DNA from 4 places in the Spirillospora sp. CA-108201 genome. Region 2 is predicted to be linked to each of the others. Evidence: riboswitches for the same ligand, from Rfam matches in the RefSeq annotation. Region 2 holds a riboswitch; each other region holds the start of a gene.
The links. A riboswitch is a leader RNA that binds a small molecule or an ion and turns the genes downstream of it on or off. The one in region 2 is predicted to bind cyclic di-AMP.
Positions count from the first base shown of each region.

Region 1: another riboswitch for cyclic di-AMP. It lies ahead of ACQEU6_RS02895 (CHAP domain-containing protein); the one in region 2 lies ahead of ACQEU6_RS15270 (CHAP domain-containing protein).
Region 3: another riboswitch for cyclic di-AMP. It lies ahead of ACQEU6_RS12115 (CHAP domain-containing protein); the one in region 2 lies ahead of ACQEU6_RS15270 (CHAP domain-containing protein).
Region 4: another riboswitch for cyclic di-AMP. It lies ahead of ACQEU6_RS21075 (C40 family peptidase); the one in region 2 lies ahead of ACQEU6_RS15270 (CHAP domain-containing protein).

Region 1 covers NZ_JBNJNE010000001.1:595,564-599,765, forward strand. The annotation lists gene sigJ (RNA polymerase sigma factor SigJ) at 1-156, shown strand, start outside; gene ACQEU6_RS02890 (NAD-dependent epimerase/dehydratase family protein) at 238-1,173, shown strand; cyclic di-AMP (ydaO/yuaA leader) riboswitch at 1,722-1,887, shown strand; gene ACQEU6_RS02895 (CHAP domain-containing protein) at 1,902-2,591, shown strand; gene ACQEU6_RS02900 (hypothetical protein) at 2,782-3,522, shown strand; partial or broken gene ACQEU6_RS02905 (ATP-binding cassette domain-containing protein) at 3,888-4,181, shown strand.
Region 2 covers NZ_JBNJNE010000001.1:3,133,376-3,137,577, reverse strand. The annotation lists gene ACQEU6_RS15275 (hypothetical protein) at 1-899, opposite strand, end outside; gene ACQEU6_RS15270 (CHAP domain-containing protein) at 939-1,775, opposite strand; cyclic di-AMP (ydaO/yuaA leader) riboswitch at 1,785-1,953, opposite strand; cyclic di-AMP (ydaO/yuaA leader) riboswitch at 2,072-2,270, opposite strand; gene ACQEU6_RS15265 (C40 family peptidase) at 2,767-3,717, opposite strand; gene ACQEU6_RS15260 (NYN domain-containing protein) at 3,994-4,202, opposite strand, start outside.
Region 3 covers NZ_JBNJNE010000001.1:2,484,431-2,488,632, reverse strand. The annotation lists gene ACQEU6_RS12120 (PP2C family protein-serine/threonine phosphatase) at 1-1,594, shown strand, start outside; cyclic di-AMP (ydaO/yuaA leader) riboswitch at 2,065-2,219, shown strand; gene ACQEU6_RS12115 (CHAP domain-containing protein) at 2,232-3,029, shown strand; gene ACQEU6_RS12110 (bifunctional glycosyltransferase/CDP-glycerol:glycerophosphate glycerophosphotransferase) at 3,232-4,202, shown strand, end outside.
Region 4 covers NZ_JBNJNE010000001.1:4,349,079-4,353,280, reverse strand. The annotation lists gene ACQEU6_RS21085 (winged helix-turn-helix domain-containing protein) at 1-410, shown strand, start outside; gene ACQEU6_RS21080 (transposase) at 320-940, shown strand; gene ACQEU6_RS21075 (C40 family peptidase) at 1,287-2,303, opposite strand; cyclic di-AMP (ydaO/yuaA leader) riboswitch at 2,311-2,445, opposite strand; gene typA (translational GTPase TypA) at 2,636-4,202, shown strand, end outside.

The DNA.
Region 1 (4,202 bases), 2.5 Mb from region 2:
GGCGTCGTGGAAGGCCGGGTCGTCGCCGTCATGTGCCTGGAGGTCACCGCCGGGGGCATCGCCGCCTGCCGCATCCAGGCAAACCCCGACAAGCTCGAACGCGCGACCGAGCACTGGGCGGCGACCGACCACAGGGAGCCCCTGTTCATGATGTGACGTCGATCACGTCGGTCTCCTGTCAGGAAACGGCGGGTCATCCGGTTCAAGGGGCGAATCCGAACCGGACAGGAGTCGACGATGAGAGTGCTGGTGGCAGGAGCGACCGGAGCGATGGGCAAGCAGCTGGTGCCGCGTCTGGTCGATGCGGGACATGAGGTGTTCGCCATGATTCGCAGCGAGTCGAACAAGGCCATGGCGTCACGGCTGGGCGCGGTGCCGGTCATCGCCGATGCGCTCGACCGCGCCGAGGTCGAGGCGGCCGTGCGCCAGGCCGCCCCGGATGTGATCGTTCACCAGTTGACCGCCATCGGGCACATCGACACGCGCCATTTCGAACGCAGCTTCGCAGCCACCGACCGGCTGCGGACCGAGGGCACCGACAACCTGCTCGCCGCCGCACGCGCCGCAGGGGTGCGGCGGGTGGTCGCCCAGAGCAACGGCGCGTTCACCTACGACCGGACCGGCGGGCCGGTCAAGAACGAGCAGGACCCCCTGGATCGCTCACCGGTCGGCCAGATGGCCTCGATGATCGCCGCGATCGAGCACCTGGAGAAGGCCGTGCTGGGCGCCGCCTGGACCGAAGGGGTCGTGCTGCGCTACGGCGCGTTCTACGGACCCGGCACATCGATGGCGCCGGGCTCCGCGCAGCTCGAGATGATCCGCAAGCGCACGTTCCCGGTCGTCGGCGACGGCGGCGGAGTGTGGTCGTTCATCCACATCGCCGACGCCGCCGAGGCCACGGTCGCAGCCGTGGAGAGCGGGGGCCGCGGTGTCTACAACATCGTCGATGACGACCCCGCCCCGGTCTCCGAATGGCTGCCGGAACTGGCGGCGATGCTGGGCGCGAAGAAGCCGATGCGCGTACCGCGGGTCGTCGGACGGCTGGCCGCCGGGCAGGCCGGCGTCGTGCTCATGACCGAACTGCGCGGCGCGTCCAACGCCAAGGCCAAGCGCGAACTGGGCTGGCACCCGGCACACCCCACCTGGCGCCAAGGCCTCCAGGTTGTGGAGTGACTCGCTGAGCGTCGTTCTCTCTGCCCGAAGAGCCGAACGCTCGTCGAAGGCCGTCCTTCCGGCAAGAAGGGCGGCCTTCGAGCACGGCTCGGGGGGTGGCCGGGGCGTTGTCCAGGTCGCGGCCGATGTCGTTGTGGGTCCCGGTCTGGGGGCTTCACCCCGGCCAGGTCCGCGACCTGCTCGATGCGGCCGGTCGCAGCGGGCCGGCCGTCGGCGGCAGCACCGGCCGTCCCCGGCCCGCGCTGATGGCTTTAAGGCGACGAGTCATGTCGTGCGCGGTTTTCAGGCGACCTCCGGGTGGTCGACTCCCTCTGGACGGAGGTCGCGGACCGGAAATCTTGAGGAAGTTTGACTGGGCCGCAGCCCTTGCGTTGAGGGGGTTTTGGGGAGTTTTTGCAGGTTGGCCGGGTCTTTGGGACGTGCTTGACGAAATATGGGATGGCTTGAACCTGTTGTGGGTGTGTGACCGACGGGGAAGCCCGTCCGGAGCGTCCGACCAGATCGTGAAGGGCGCATCGAGTCCCTGATCATCAGGACTGCCGATCAAGGCACGTCCTCCGCCGAGTCCGCAGAGCGCCGATCACGGCCGAGCGGAGCCGGGGACCCACCGAAACACCGGGGTGAATCCGCACTCCCGCCGTGCGCGGGGCCGCGGTAGGGCCACTTCCACGCCCGAACCCGACAGCTAACCCGGTAGGCGGACTGGAAGAACTCAGGAGAACCTTCGCATGACCGCTCGTACCTTTGACCTGACCAAGCGCATGGGCGCCCGCGCCGCGGCCGGCGCCGTCCTCTCCCTGGCAGGCGCGTTCGGCTTCGCCTCCCTGGCCCCGGCCGCCCAGGCGGACGCCAAGCCCGCCGACACCGCGCCCGTCGCCGCCGTGTCCAAGGCCGACGCCAACGGCGCCAAGGCCGTCGGCCAGAGCGCCCAGGCCGGCGCGTCCGCGCAGGACGTGATCAAGCTCGCCCGCACGCAGGTCGGCATCCACGAGGACGCCTCGGGCAACAGCAAGTTCAACGACTGGTACATCGGCTCGTCGCTGGGCGAGCTGAACGCCCACCGCATCGGCGCCAAGAGCGCCTCGGTCTACAAGGGCCAGTCCTGGTGCGACATGTTCGTGTCCTGGCTGGGCCAGCACACCGGCACCAAGGGCATGGGCGCCGACGCCTACACCGTCAGCCACGCCAAGTGGTTCAAGAAGACCGGCCGTTTCGGCGAGACCCCGAAGCCCGGCGCCGTGGTCTTCTTCGCCTGGAGCGGCGGCGGCATCAAGGGCGTCGAGCACGTCGGCATCGTCGTGAAGGACAACCACGACGGCACCATCAACACCATCGAGGGCAACACCGGTGACGCGGTGAAGCAGAGGGTCCGCGACACCTCCACCGTCGCCGGCTACGGCTACCCCGAGTACCGGTGAGCCCGGGCCGCTGAGCGGCCCCTCACCCCGCACCGTCCAGCGGTGCACCCCCCTTCTCCATCCCCCGCCCGATCACACCCACGTCGCTAGCGCGCCACGTGCCGTGCGCCGGACTCGTCATGCCCGAACGGCGAGTCCTCCACGCCCGAAGGCCGTGACCCGGCGCCGGACCACCGAGCAAAGGATGAACATGCAGAAGCGAGCCATCGACACCGCCCTGATCGGTACCGCCCTCGCAGGCGTGCTGGTCGCGGGCGTGGCCGGGACCGCCCATGGGGCCTCGGCGGACGAGCCGACCGCGCACAGGCTCACCGCGCAGCAGGTCAGCGCGCAGCAGGTCACGGGGCACAAGGCCACCAGGCAGCAGCTGACCGGACGCGAGGTCATCGAGCAGCAGGTGACCGGGCACAAGATCACCGGGCAGCGGCTGACCGAGCACAAGATCACTGGCCAGCAGGCGGCCGGGCAGCAGGCGACCGGGTCGCAGGACGCGAAGGCCTCCCGCCACATCCCCGCCAAGCCCGCGAAGAAGGGCCCGAAGGCCCTGATCAGCGGCAAGACGAAGGCGTCCTACTTCTGGGACGACGGGTCCGGAGTGAACGGCGACACCGGCGCCCCGGCGGGCGGCAAGCCGATGCAGAAGGGCCTGTTCGCCAGCCCGAGCTGGCCCATGCACACCAAGGTCAAGGTCAGCTACAAGGGCCGCAGCGTCACCGGCTTCGTCGGCGACCGCGGGCCGGGCGAGCCGTCGCACCGCGGCGTCATGCTCGACCTCGACACCTACACCTTCCGCCACCTGGTGGACGGCAAGAAGCCGAGCAGCAAGTACAACACGGGCACCTCGGCGGGCCACCTGAAGGGCGTCAAGTACGAGGTCCTGTCCTGGGGCCACGGCGCCGGCAAGAAGGGCGCCCCGAAGCCCCTCGGCTGAGCGGACCCGTCCAGGTGATCCCCTCCTGGCCTGACCACAGACCCCGCTCCCGTCCTCGGACGGGAGCGGGGTCTGTCACGTCCGGGGCAGGAAGGGCGGACAGCGCCGTAGCCGCCGGCGGACTGTCGCGGCGCCGCCGTCTTTCGCGCCGGGATGTGCTGCCGGGCGTGGTGTGAAGACGCGCGCCGTGCCCCCTTGTCGCCGTGGCGGGGGTGGCCTTACAGTGCAGTCTACTGTTTTATAGACCGAGTGGTATGTAAAACGTCTGCCGCAGTTACAGGAGGTCAGACGGTGCCGGTGCAGTCGCCCCCACGTTCTGCTCGATCGGCTCCCGGAAGCCCGCCCCGGGCGGATCGGAGGTCCTGATGCTCGATATCGACCGGCTTGTCATCACCTACGGGGTGCGCGAACCGCTGATCAAAGAGGTGTCCCTGCAGGTCGGCGACGATGGTGTGGTCGCGCTCCTGGGCAGCAACGGAGCGGGCAAGACAACGCTGATGCGAGCGATCTCCGGAACGCTGCCGCTGTACGGCGGGGCGGTGCGGACCGGATCCATTCGTTTTCTCGACCGGCCTGTCGAGAGGTCGAACCCGGCGGCGATCGTCCGGAGCGGACTCGTCCAGGTGCCGGAAGGACGGCACGTCTTCGCGGCGCTGAGCGTCGCCAGAGAATCTGGCCGC
Region 2 (4,202 bases):
CGGGCGCCGCCCGTGGCGACGTGGGTCAGCTCGTGGGTGAGGACGACGTCGCGGCCCAGCTCGTTGAGGCGGCCGAAGGTGCCGGGGGAGACGATGACGCGGTCCTCGCCGCGGCCGCCCCCGGCGGACGGGGCGACGGTGGCGAGCGCGGCGATCTGGCCGAGGCTCTGCGCGGGGCCGGCGAGCGCGGAGGCCACGGTCGCGTCGGCGGGGACGAGCGCGACGACCCGCTGCGCCCACGCCTTGCCTACCACGGACGTGACGACCGGGACGGCCGCGTCCAGCCGCTCGGCGATGCCGTCGAGCCCGGCGCCGTCGCCGACGACGAGCCCGGCGCGGCCCCTCACCACCGCGAGGGGGCCGCAGTCCCAGATGTCGGTGTCGTCGGCGAGGCCGCGGGACGTCCCGTCGCCGACGATCGTCCACGCCCCGCCCCTCGGGGCCAGCGTGAGGTAGCGGGTGCGGGCGACGTGGCCCCGGTCGAATCCGCGCAGCCTGTAGCGCACCTCGACGCGGACGACGGCGGTCGCGCCGTCCACGGCCTCGGTGCCGGCGATGCGCTCCCGCCAGCCTTCCAGGGGGAGCTTCCGGAGGTTCCCGTACACGCGGGACTGGGAGTCCTGGAAGGCGGCGGGGGCGTGGCCCACCGTGGCGAGGAACGCCGTGCGGTCGCCGTCGCGGACGGCGCGGGCGCGGTTGGCGAGAACGGCGGCGGCCGCGTCCGGGCTGAACGTCCCGGCGGCCCGGGAGGCGGGGGCGCCGGCGTCCGCCGCCCCGCCGCCGGAGCGCGAGCCGGCCAGGCCGGCGCCTCCGGCGAGGAGGACGGCGGCCCCGCCCGCGCCGAGGGCGAGGGCCCTGCGCCGCGTCACGGGGGCGTCCTGCCCGGGGCCTTCCTCCATGGCCGCGATCCTATGCAGGGCGCGGGGCGGGAGGCGCCGTCACGACCGGTAGTCCGGGTAGCCGTAGCCGACCACGACGTCTGTGGAACGTTCCTTCACGCGGACGGCGTTGTCGGTGTTGCCCTCGACGGTCTCGATCGTCCCGTCGTCGACCTTCTTGATCACCATGCCGACGTGCTGGATGTCGTCGAGGGACTCGCCGCCGTCCCACGCGAAGAAGACGATCGCGCCCGGCCTCGGCTCGGTGCCCCAGCGGCCGTGCTCCTGGAACCAGCGGGCGTGGGCGATCGTCCAGGCGTCGCTGCCGACCTGGTCGCTGAAGCCGATCTGCTCGCCGACCCAGGAGACGAACATGTCGCACCAGTTCGCGTCGCCGTAGCCGTCGAGGGAGCCGCCGTCGCGCGCGAGCGTCTCCCGCGCGCGGGACGTGGCCATGTACCACTCCTGGAACTTGGTCTCGCCGCCGCCGTTCTCCTCGATGCCCACCTGCGAGCGGGCGAGGTCGATGGCCTGCGCGGCGGTGGGCCGCGACTTCGCGGCCGGCTTCCCGGAGGCCTTCGCCCGCGGCCGCCCGGGCCGGTCCCGCCCGCTCGCCGGGGCCGGCGAACCGGTGGTCCCGGGCTCGTCCTCGGACGGGCGCCCGGACGTGCGCCTGGACGGGTCGCCGTACGCCGCCAGACCGGGGGCGAGGTCGGCCGCGGCGGCGGACCTCACCGGGGCGGAGCCGAACGGCAGGACCGACGCCTGCGCGGTGGCCGCGGCGGTGCCGAGCACGGCGGCGCCGACGACCACGCCGCCGGTCGTCCGCCACGTGAGGGAGAAGGGGTTCGGCTTGCGATGCCTGCCGGAGGACTTCTTGCAGTGCGCGCGTGGCACGGGGGGATCTCCTCGACTTCCATGCCGCCTACCGGGTTAGCTGACGGGTTCGGGCGTGGAAGCCGCCCTACGGCCGCGCGAAGGCAGGCCGATTCACCCCGAAAGGACACAGTGGGTCCCCGGTTCCGCGACGGTCGCGCAAGCGCACGGCGGTCCGCGGATTCGGCGGTGACGTGCCCGGGGGCGGGCACGCCGGTTCGGATGGGGAATCTCGGCGGGCGCAGGCGCCCGCGGAGTGAGAGGGTGGGGGCGTGACCGCGTGGCGGCCACGCCCCAGGTAACGCTGCGGGATTCTCTCCTTGTCTTCCAGACGCCTACCGGGTTAGCTGACGGGTTCGGGCGTGGAAGTGGCCCTACGGCGGCTCTCGCCGGACTGCCGGGAGAGACGCGCCGATTCACCCCGGGTGCCGGAATGCCCGTCCGGAGACGTTCTCCGGACTCCGGCGGATATGGGTCCCCGGTTCCGCGCTGAGGCGGATTCGGCGCTGCCGCTGCGATCCTGGGGGCGAGATGGGGCCCGGCACGGGACCTGTCTCCCGCGTGCGAACGAGCGGCGCCTGATGTTGTGGGCGGACGGCGGCCCGTCTCCGGGGCCGTCCGGGGCCTGCCCCGCGTAGGCCACCGCTGCTGCGCACTCAGCGCCATGCACGCTGCGGCGTGCGCACGGTGGAACGGGGTCGGCCGGGTCTGCGTCGAGACCGTGCGGCGCCTTCGGGCGCCGCGGGGCGGCACGTGGGGCGTGCCGCCCTGGGGGGAGCGGCGCGTGGATCGCGCCGCCGTCACGCGGGTGCTGGATGCGCCGCGTGGGGCCGGGGCGCCTGGTGGGCGCCGCGGGGCCGCGGCGTCTGGAGGGCGCCGTGGGTGGTGACAAGGTACCAAAACCCCAAAAGAAGGCAAACCCCCCCAAAATCAACAACGGACCAGGTCAAGCCTGGTCCGTTGTCGATGAGGCCCCGTCACGCCCGCGGGGCGCGGGTGTCAGGGCGGTGCGTCAGGGGCGCCCGGCGCCGTAGAAGTTGTCCTTGTAGTAGCCGCTGCCGATGTCGCTGATCTTGACGACGTCGCCGGTGTGCGGGGCGTGGATCATCTTGCCGCCGCCCACGTAAAGGCCGACGTGGCCGAGGTTGCTGAAGAACACCAGATCGCCGGGCTGCAGGTTGTTCCAGGCGACCCGCTTGCTGTTGGTGTAGGCGTACTGGGTGTTGGTGGTGCGGGTGATGCCGACGCCCGCGGCGGCCCAGGCCTTCATGGTCAGGCCGGAGCAGTCGTAGGAGCTCGGGCCCTCGGCGCCGTAGGAGTAGGGCTTGCCGAGCTGGGCGTAGGCGAAGTTGAGCGCCGTGCGGGCCGGACCGCTGGCCGGCCCGTTGTAGGTGCCGCCGGTACCGCCGCCCGGGCTAGAGCCCGACGGCGTGCGCGGGCTGAGCCGGCGCACGAGCGTCTTCTGCTTCTTCACCTGCTTGTCGAGTTCCAGCTTCTGCTTCTTCAGCTCGTCCTGCTTCGACTTCACCTCGTCGTAGGAGGACTTCGCCTGGGACTGCTCGCGGCGGAGCCGCTGGGCGGTCGCGAGGAACTGGGTGAGCTGGGAGCTGCGCTCCTGCGACAGGTGCGAGAAGACGGCCGCCTGGTCGAGGATCGACTGCGGGTCCTTGCTGCCGACAAAGCCGGTGACATCGGCCGAGTCACCGTTCTTGTAGGCGGTGGCCGCCATCTGAGCGATCTTGGACCGCTGCTCCTCGAAGCTGGCCTGCTCCTGCTTGCTCGCCTTGTTCGCGGCGTCGAACTTCTTCTTGGCGACCTTGAGCTTCTCGCGGTTCTGGTTGAACTGCTCGACCTTCTGGTCCATCTTCTCGTTGAGCTTGTCGAGCGTCTTCTGGGCCTGCGCCCGGGTCGGCTTGGGCTCGGCGTGCGCCACCACCGGGGAGCAGGTCAGGGAGACCGTCACGGTCAGGCCGGCGACGGCCGCGAGGCGGCGGGAGACGCCTCTGCCCGCAGAGCCCGCCCTGCGGCCAGGCCGCTGTGCCGGTGCCCCGATGTGATCATTGGCCACGGTCGGTTTCGCCCCTCTCGTCCACGACGTCAGCCGACGACATTAGCGAGGGGCAACAGCCGTCACAACCGATTCATCACTCTTTGATTGACATCTGCTGATATTGTCCACTATTCGTGACGCCATGATCACGTACGGCGAGGACTCCCTTATGGGAGCCTTAGGGGAGTCTTAGGAACGGCCCAGCCTGCGCAGCAGCAGGGAGGACGGGCAGGGGCGCGCGCTGGCGCGCCGCGCGGCGTCGGCGACCTCCCGGTCGGACGACACCACGACCACCGACCGGCCCGGCGGCTCGGCCCGCACGAGCTCGCCGATCAGCTCGTCCGCCGTCTGGCCCGGGTGGCTGAACAGCACCCGCACCCCGCGCGGCGCCGCGATGG
Region 3 (4,202 bases), 650 kb from region 2:
CCTGTCGGACGCCGAGGACGTGCTGCGCCGGGTGACGGCCGAGGACACCGCGGGGGACGCGCAGGTCCTCGCGAGGGTGCCCGACGACCCCGCGGCGACGGCCGTGCTGGAGGGGGCGCTCGACTCGGCGGCGCATCTGGTCCCGGTGCGGGGGCCGGACGGCAACGTGGCCGACTTCCTCTTCGCGGAGCTCAACGGCGTCGCCAGGGACATGTTCGGGCGGGGCCGGGAGGAGCTGACCGGGCTGCGGCTGCTGCGGACGGATCCCGGGGCGGTGCTCAGCGGCCTGTTCGACGAGTATGTCGGGGTGCTGGAGTCCGGTGCACATTTGGAACGTTCCTCGATCCAGTACTCGACGGCCCAGCGCGGCCTGTCCCGGTCGTCGCGGATGAGCGTGCGGTGCGTCCGCGTGCCGACCGGCATCTGCGTGACCTGGCGGTACCACCTGGCCGAGGACCGCATCGCGCGGCGGCTTGAGCGGGTGGAGCGGCTCGCCCTGATCGGGTTCGGGGAGTGGGACCTCGCGACGGGCGAGGCGGACTGGACGCCGCAGATGCTGGCCAACTACGGCCTCTCTCCGGACGAGGTGCCGCCGATGCCGCACGACCTGCCGAAGGTCGTGGCCGACGACGACCTCCCGCTGGTGGAGGAGGCCGTCCAGACGATGTTCTCGCGCCGCGAACCGGTCGAGGCGGAGCACCGCGTGATCGGCCAGGACGGGACGCCGCGCCACCTGTGGGTGTTCGCCGAGCCGGTGCTCGGGGAGTCCGGACTGCCCGTCTCGATCAACATCGTCTCGCAGGACATCACCCGGCGGCGCGGGGTGGAGCGGGCGCTGGCCGAGACCCGGCGGCAGATGCTGCGCCAGCAGGCGAGGACGGCGCAGGAGCGCCGGGTGGCGGTGACGCTGCGGCGGGCCATCCTGCCGGACGAGGACGAGGTCGAGCAGCTGCCGGGCATGACCACCTCGATCCGCAGCATGGCGGCGGAGAGCACGGCCCGGATCGGCGGCGACTGGTTCGCGACCCGCGCCCTGCAGGACGGGCGGGCGATGTTCGCCATCGGGGACGCGGCCGGGCACGGGCTGCCGGCGGCGGCCGCGATGGCGCGGACCCGGAACGGCCTGCTGGGCCTCGCCTGCACGGGGGAGCGGGCGGGCCGGCTGGTCGGCTGGCTGAACGAGCTGATCGGCGCCATGGACCCGCCCGCGACGGGCACCGCCATCGTCGCCCACTACGACCCGTCCCGGCACGTCCTGGAGTGGACGTGCGCGGGCCATCCGCCGCCGATCCTGGTCCGGGACGGGCGGGCGACCCCGCTGGAAGTGGTCCGCGACCCGATGCTCGGCGCGATGCCCGGCTGGGAGTACACGACGATCACCACCGGGCTCGACTCGGGAGACATGCTCTTCCTCTACACCGACGGGCTGGTGGAGCGCAGGGACGCGGACCTGGACGAGCGGATCGTCCGCCTGACCCGCATCCTGCGGGACTCCTCCACGCGTCCCGAGCGGGTCCTGGACGAGGTGCTGGCGCGGATGGAGCACGACCGGGCGGCGGACGACACCACGCTCTTCGCCCTTTACGTGGAGTGACCGCCCAGGCCTCGCGGTGACGAACGGCACGCCTGACCAGCGAGGATCGCCGGGTGTGACCTGCGACTCACCCAGCGGCGCCAGGGGAGCGCCGGGCGCCCCGGCGAGAGGCGCCGGGCGCCACCTTTTCGATCTTCTTTACCTTTTCTCGAAGGGCCGGTAAGTACGGCGGGCAAGGGGCTGAGGGCCATCTCGGCAAAGATCGGGAAGACGCGGGGCGGCCTCGGTGTTGGGAGTCTCTTGGAAGGGCTTTGAGCAGGCAAGACTTTACTTTATGCCTGGTTTGCTTTTCTTGAGAAGGTTGGTACCTTCGATCCCGAATCACGCAACGCGTTCCATGCGTTGCCGCCGGCCGCACCATGCGCGGCCGAGGATCGCGGAGCGGAATCCGCACGCGATGCGCGCCAATCGACGCGCGCCCCCTCATCAAGATCTGTCAGTGAGAACATCCGCATACCTGCACCGCCGAGCGCGATGCGAGGCCGAGTCCGGCCGGTCGGGACGACCGGAACGGAGCCGGGGACCCACGTTTCTGGGGTGAATCGGCGCGCCCGAGAGTCGCGCCGTAGGGCTGCTTCCATGCCCGAATCCGTCAGCTAACCCGGTAGGCGCCATGGAAGACAAGGAGATTCCCTGCATGTCCGGTCTTTTCGATCGACTTTCGCTCAACCGCCTCACGCCCGAGGACAAGGCCGTCGGCGTCGCCGTAGGCGCGGTCCTGGCGGGCGCGGTCGGGCTCTCGGTGGTCAACCCCCTCGCCGGCGGCCGCGCGGTCGCCGAGACCTCCGCCCAGACGGCGGCGGTCGCCGAGCAGGGCACCGCCGCGCACCACTCCTCCCAGGCCAAGTCCTCCCAGGCCAAGTCCTCCCAGGTCAAGACCGTGAAGGCCGACAAGGTCGCGGCCGAGGCGCGGCGCGAGGGCTTCAAGGTCCCGCCGCACGCCGTCAAGCCCGCCGAAGTGATCAAGCTCGCGCAGAAGCAGGTCGGCATCCACGAGGGCAAGGGCGGCCAGACCAAGTACCACAAGTGGTACGTCTCGACTCCGCAGGCGAAGGCCACCGCCAAGCGTGACGGCGGCTTCTCGGTCAAGGAGTACAACGGCGCCCAGTGGTGCAACATGTTCGTCTCCTGGCTCGGCGCCCAGACCGGCGTCAAGAACATGGGCTGGGACGCCTACACCGTCCAGCACGCCAGCTGGTTCAAGCAGACCGGCCGCTGGGGCCACAAGGCCAAGCCGGGCGCGGTGGTGTTCTTCGACTGGCAGGACGGCTCGAAGGCCGGCATCGGCGACATCGACCACGTCGGCATCGTCGTCAAGGACAACGGCGACGGCAGCATCACCACCATCGAGGGCAACACCGACAACGCGGTGCAGAAGAAGGTCCGCGAGAAGTCGCAGGTCGTCGGCTACGGCTACCCCGAATACGCCAGCTGATCCGACACCGCCCGAGAAGGTGCGCGCTCAGCGAAGGCGCCCGGCCCCCGCCGGGCGCCTTCTGGCGTTCCGGGTGTTGTGCCCATTGCCTCCGCTGTCGGTGGGTAATGCTAAGCGTTGACAGCCTTTGATCCCTCTTGGACCTCAGTGCGGCGTTCCTGGAAAGGAAACCAGGACGTCCGGTCTGCGGAGGGGGATGCCGATGGCGGTGCGCCCGGATGTCAGCGTGGTGGTGATCGCCTACAACGACGCGCGGAGGCTTCCGCGGGCGGTGGCCTCGACGCTGGCGCAGTCGCTGGGCGGCGTCGAGACGCTGATCGTCGACGACGCGAGCACCGACGGCACCGGCGAGGCCGCCGACCGGCTCGCCGCGGCCCACCCGGGCCGGGTCCGGGCCGTCCACCTGCCGGCCAACTCCGGCGGCTGCGGCCGCCCCCGCAACATCGGGATCGAGGCGTCCACCGGCCGGTACGTGATGTTCCTCGACAGCGACGACCTGCTGGACCGGCACGCCTGCCTCAACCTGCTCGCCGCCGCCGAGGACACCGGCGCCGACCTGGTCTCGGGGCTCTGCGACCGGATCTTCCTCGACGTGCCCGAGGGCGCGAAGGGGCGGATCCGCCCCTGGTACCCCTGGCTCTACCGGAACAGCGTCGTCTACGACTCGCTGGGTGAGAACCCCGATCTCCTCTACGACACCCTCTCGACCAACAAGGCCTACCGGCGCGGCTTCCTGGAGGAGCACGGGCTGCGGTTCGTCGAGCGGCTGCACTACGAGGACCTGCTCTTCACCGCCGAGGCCTACCTGGAGGCGGGACGGACCGCGCTGATCCCGCACCGCGTGTACAACTGGCTGGTCAGGGAGCGGACGCGGGCGCCGTCGATCTCCAACCGGCGCGCGGAGCTGGCGAACTTCGCCGACCGGCTGGAGATCCACCGCCGCATCGACATGCTCTTCGCGCTGCGCGGCGCCTACGACCTGCGGCGGGCCAAGGACGTCAAGTTCGTCAACCACGACCTGGTGCTCTACCTGCGCGACCTGCGCGACCGCGAGCCCGCCCACCAGGCGCGCTTCCTCGACCTGGCCGCCGGTTACCTGGCCGAGCTGGACCCGAGGGTCTTCGAGGAGGCCAACCCGCTGCCCGCGATCGCCGCGCACCTGATCCGCGAGGG
Region 4 (4,202 bases), 1.2 Mb from region 2:
TGTCGGTGAACCGGTGGCGGCGGGCCTGGCAGAGCGGCGGTACGGCGGCGCTGGCGTCCAAGGGAGCCGGCGGCGCGAAATGCAAACTGACCGATGACCAGGTGAATCTCCTGGAGGAGGCGTTGGATCTCGGCCCGGCCGCGCACGGCTGGACCGAAGACCAGCGGTGGACACTCGCGCGGATCGCCGAGGTGATCTGGGATCTGTTCTCGGTCTCCTACACACCGGCCGGAGTGGACGTGCTGCTGCACCGGATCGGGTGGAGCGTGCAGACGCCGACCCGCCGTGCGGCCGAGCGCGACGAGCAGCGGGTTGACCGGTGGCGGGCGGAGGTGTGGCCGACGGTGGAAGCACCGCGGCGGACCTGGGCGCCTGGATCTGCTTCGAAGACGAAGCCGGCCAGGGGCTGAGGCCGCCCAAAGGCACCACCTGGGGACGACGCGGACGCACACCGGTGGTGCGCGTCACCGCCCGCGGCACCCACCGGATCTCGCTGGCCGCGCTCGTGGCGATCAAGCCCGGCGAGCATCCCCGGCTGATCTACCGCGCACACGCCTACCGCGGCCGAAAACACGAGAGGAAGGGATTCGACGAGGGCGACTACATCCGATTACTGGATGCCGCTCACCAGCAACTCGGCGGGCCGATCGTCGTCGTGTGGGACAACCTCAACACCCACCGCTCGGCCCGGATGCGCCGCTACCTGGCCGCCCGGGACTGGCTCACCGTCTTCCACCTGCCGCCCCATGCTCCTGAACTCAACCCCGTCGAGGGCGTGTGGTCACACCTGAAACGGTCCCTGGCCAACCTCACCAAGCACACCATCGACCAGCTCATGCAGCTGATCAAGACCCGCCTGAAACGCATCCAGCACCGGCCCGCACTGCTCAACAGCCTCCTCGCCCACACCCACCTGCAAATCAGTAACCCCAGCTATTGAAGCTCTCTAGAAGGGCGCAGAGACACGGCCCGTACATTTCCAGGGTGATGTACGGGCCCTGCGCCTTGTCTAGGTTCGGCACCTTCCAGGCATTCGGCGGTTCACTCGTCAGCAGGTCGAGCACCACCAGACCTAGGGGGCGAACAGCCCCCTAGGACCCGGCACAGGGGAGCCCACGGGAGCCAGAGAGGGAGCCAACTCCCCAAGATCTCGCCCGTCATCCCCCGACGCCCCTTGGCGGGTAACCGGCGTATCGGCTGGTCAACGGCCATCCCGGCGACCCTGCCAGACTCTGTGACCAAGATGGTTGCGGGAGGGCCGCCAGGCCCGAAGGAGGAGAAAGAAGCTAAGAAATACGGTTCGCGCCTGCGTAGTCGGAGCGGTCGGAGAGTTTGGAGATTTTGACCACGTCGCCGGTCTGGGGGGCGTGGAGGTACTTGCCGTCGCCCAGGTAGATGCCCATGTGGTGCAGGTTGCCGCCGAAGTACACCAGGTCGCCGGAGCGGAGTGCGCCGCGGGAGACCTTCGTGCCCATGGCGAACAGGTCGCCGGTGTAGTGGGGGAGGCCGGGCTTGCCGACCTGGCCGTAGGCCCAGACGACGAGGCCGGAGCAGTCGAAGCTGCTCGGTCCGGCGGCGGCCCACACGTACGGGGAGCCGAGCTTGGTGAGCGCCTTGCGGGCCATCTTCGCGGGCAGGCCCGAGCCCTTCACGGTGGCGCTGAGGCCGGTGCGCGGGTCGCTGGCGTGGGTGGTGGTCAGCTTGTCGAGGCGCTTCATCACCTCGGAGACCTTGGTCTTGGCGGCCTCGCGCGTCTTCTTGGCGTCGTCCCAGGTCTTCTTGACCTGCGCGGTCCTCGCCTTCGCGGTGCGCTCCGCGGCGTCGGCCTGGTCGATCTGCTTCTTCAGGGCGAGGACGGCGGTGGCCTGGCTCTGCGCGAGGTAGGCGCGGTCGGACAGCCCTTCGGCGGACGTGCCGGAGCCGAAGAGGACGTCGGGGCCGCCGGCCATGTAGTTCGCGGCGGCGAGGCTGCCGAGCTTCTGGCGGGCGGGCTCGGCGAGGGCGCGCAGCCGCTCGGCCTCCTTGGTGGCGTCCCGCTCGGCCTTGCGGGCCTTGGTGAACTCCACGCGGGCCTTGTTGAACTTCTCCGTGAGGATCTCGGCCTCTTCGTTCAGCGCGTCGAGGCTCTTGCGCAGGCCCTTCTCCGTCGTCGGCGTGGGGCTCGGCGCGGCGGGCGCGGAGGCGGGCCGGAACGGCTGGGCGGCGTGGGCGAGGTCCGGCGCGGTGGCGCCGAGGCCTATCAGGAGCAGGGTGGCGGTGGCGGTGGGCAGGACGCGACGCCGCCGATGGGGATCCGGAGCCAAGCCGGTGCTCTCCTCTCCTCGTACGCCTACCGGGTTAGCTGACGGGTTCGGGCCAGGAGTCGCCCTACGACGTGTGAGTCGATTCACCCCGGAGGACGTGGGTCCCCGGTTCTCCCCGCGGGAGATTCGGCGTTCCGGCCGCAGCCCCGGGGGGTGGGGCCTCGGACGACCGGATCTCGGGCAGATTACAAAGGATGCGCAAAGTTGGCCAATCGAGGTTCGTGTGACGGAGGGGACGAACGACTCGGAGTGGGTGGTACGCACGGCCAAGTAGAATGGATACGGCCGCACGTCTGCGGCGACTCCCGAACTCTCACGCAAGGCGAACCCGCATGCCCATCTCCACGCGCGACGACCTCCGTAACGTCGCGATCGTCGCCCACGTCGACCATGGCAAGACGACGCTGGTCGACGCCATGCTCTGGCAGTCCGGCGCCTTCCGCGAGAACCAGGACGTCGACGACCGGGTGCTCGACTCCAACGACCTGGAGCGCGAGAAGGGGATCACGATCCTCGCGAAGAACACCGCGGTCCTGCACAACGGGCTGACCATCAACATCATCGACACCCCGGGGCACGCCGACTTCGGCGGCGAGGTCGAGCGCGGCCTGTCCATGGTGGACGGCGTCGTCCTGCTGGTGGACGCCAGCGAGGGCCCGCTCCCGCAGACCCGGTTCGTGCTGCGCAAGGCGCTCGCCGCGCGGCTGCCCGTGATCCTGGTCGTGAACAAGACCGACCGTCCCGACGCGCGCATCGACGAGGTCGTGGACGAGACCTACGAGCTGTTCATGGACCTCGACGCCGACGAGGACCAGATCGACTTCCCGATCGTGTTCGCGTCGGGGCGCGCCGGGCGGGCCTCGCTCGACAAGCCGGCCGACGGCGCCATGCCGGGCAGCGAGGACCTGGAGCCGCTGTTCAAGGTCATCACCGAGACGATCCCCGCTCCGTCCTACGACCCCGACGCCCCGCTCCAGGCGCACGTGACGAACCTGGACGCCTCCAGCTACCTCGGCCGGATCGCGCTGTGCCGGGTGCACGCCGGCACCATCAAGAAGGGCCAGCAGGTCGCCTGGTGCCGCCACGACGGCAGCGTCGACCGGGTGAAGATCACCGAGCTGATGATGACGGAGGCGCTCACCCGCAAGCCCGCGGACGAGGCCGGTCCCGGTGACATCATCGCCATCGCCGGGATCCCCGACATCATGATCGGCGACACCATCGCCGACCCCGACGACCCGCGCCCGCTGCCGCTGATCACGGTGGACGAGCCGGCGATCTCCATGACGATCGGCACCAACACCGGGCCGATGGCCGGCCGCGAGAAGGGCACCAAGGTCACCGCCCGGATGGTCAAGGACCGGCTCGACCGCGAGCTCGTCGGCAACGTGTCGATCCGGGTGCTGCCGACCGAGCGTCCCGACGCCTGGGAGGTGCAGGGCCGCGGCGAGCTGGCCCTGGCGATCCTGGTGGAGAACATGCGCCGCGAGGGCTACGAGCTCACCGTCGGCAAGCCGCAGGTCGTCACGCGCGACATCGACGGCAAGAAGCACGAGCCGGTCGAGCGGCTCACCGTCGACATCCCCGAGGAGTACCTCGGCGCCGTCACGCAGCTGATGGCGGTCCGCAAGGGCCGCATGGAGCACATGACGAACCACGGCACGGGCTGGATCCGGATGGAGTTCCTCGTCCCGGCCCGCGGCCTGATCGGCTTCCGTACCGAGTTCATGACGGAGACGCGGGGCACCGGCATGGCGCACCACGTCTTCGAGGACTACGAGCCCTGGTTCGGCGAGCTGCGCACCCGCCCGTCCGGCTCGCTCGTCGCCGACCGGTCCGGCGCCGCCACGGCCTTCGCGATCACCAACCTCCAGGAGCGCGGGACGTTCTTCGTCGGCC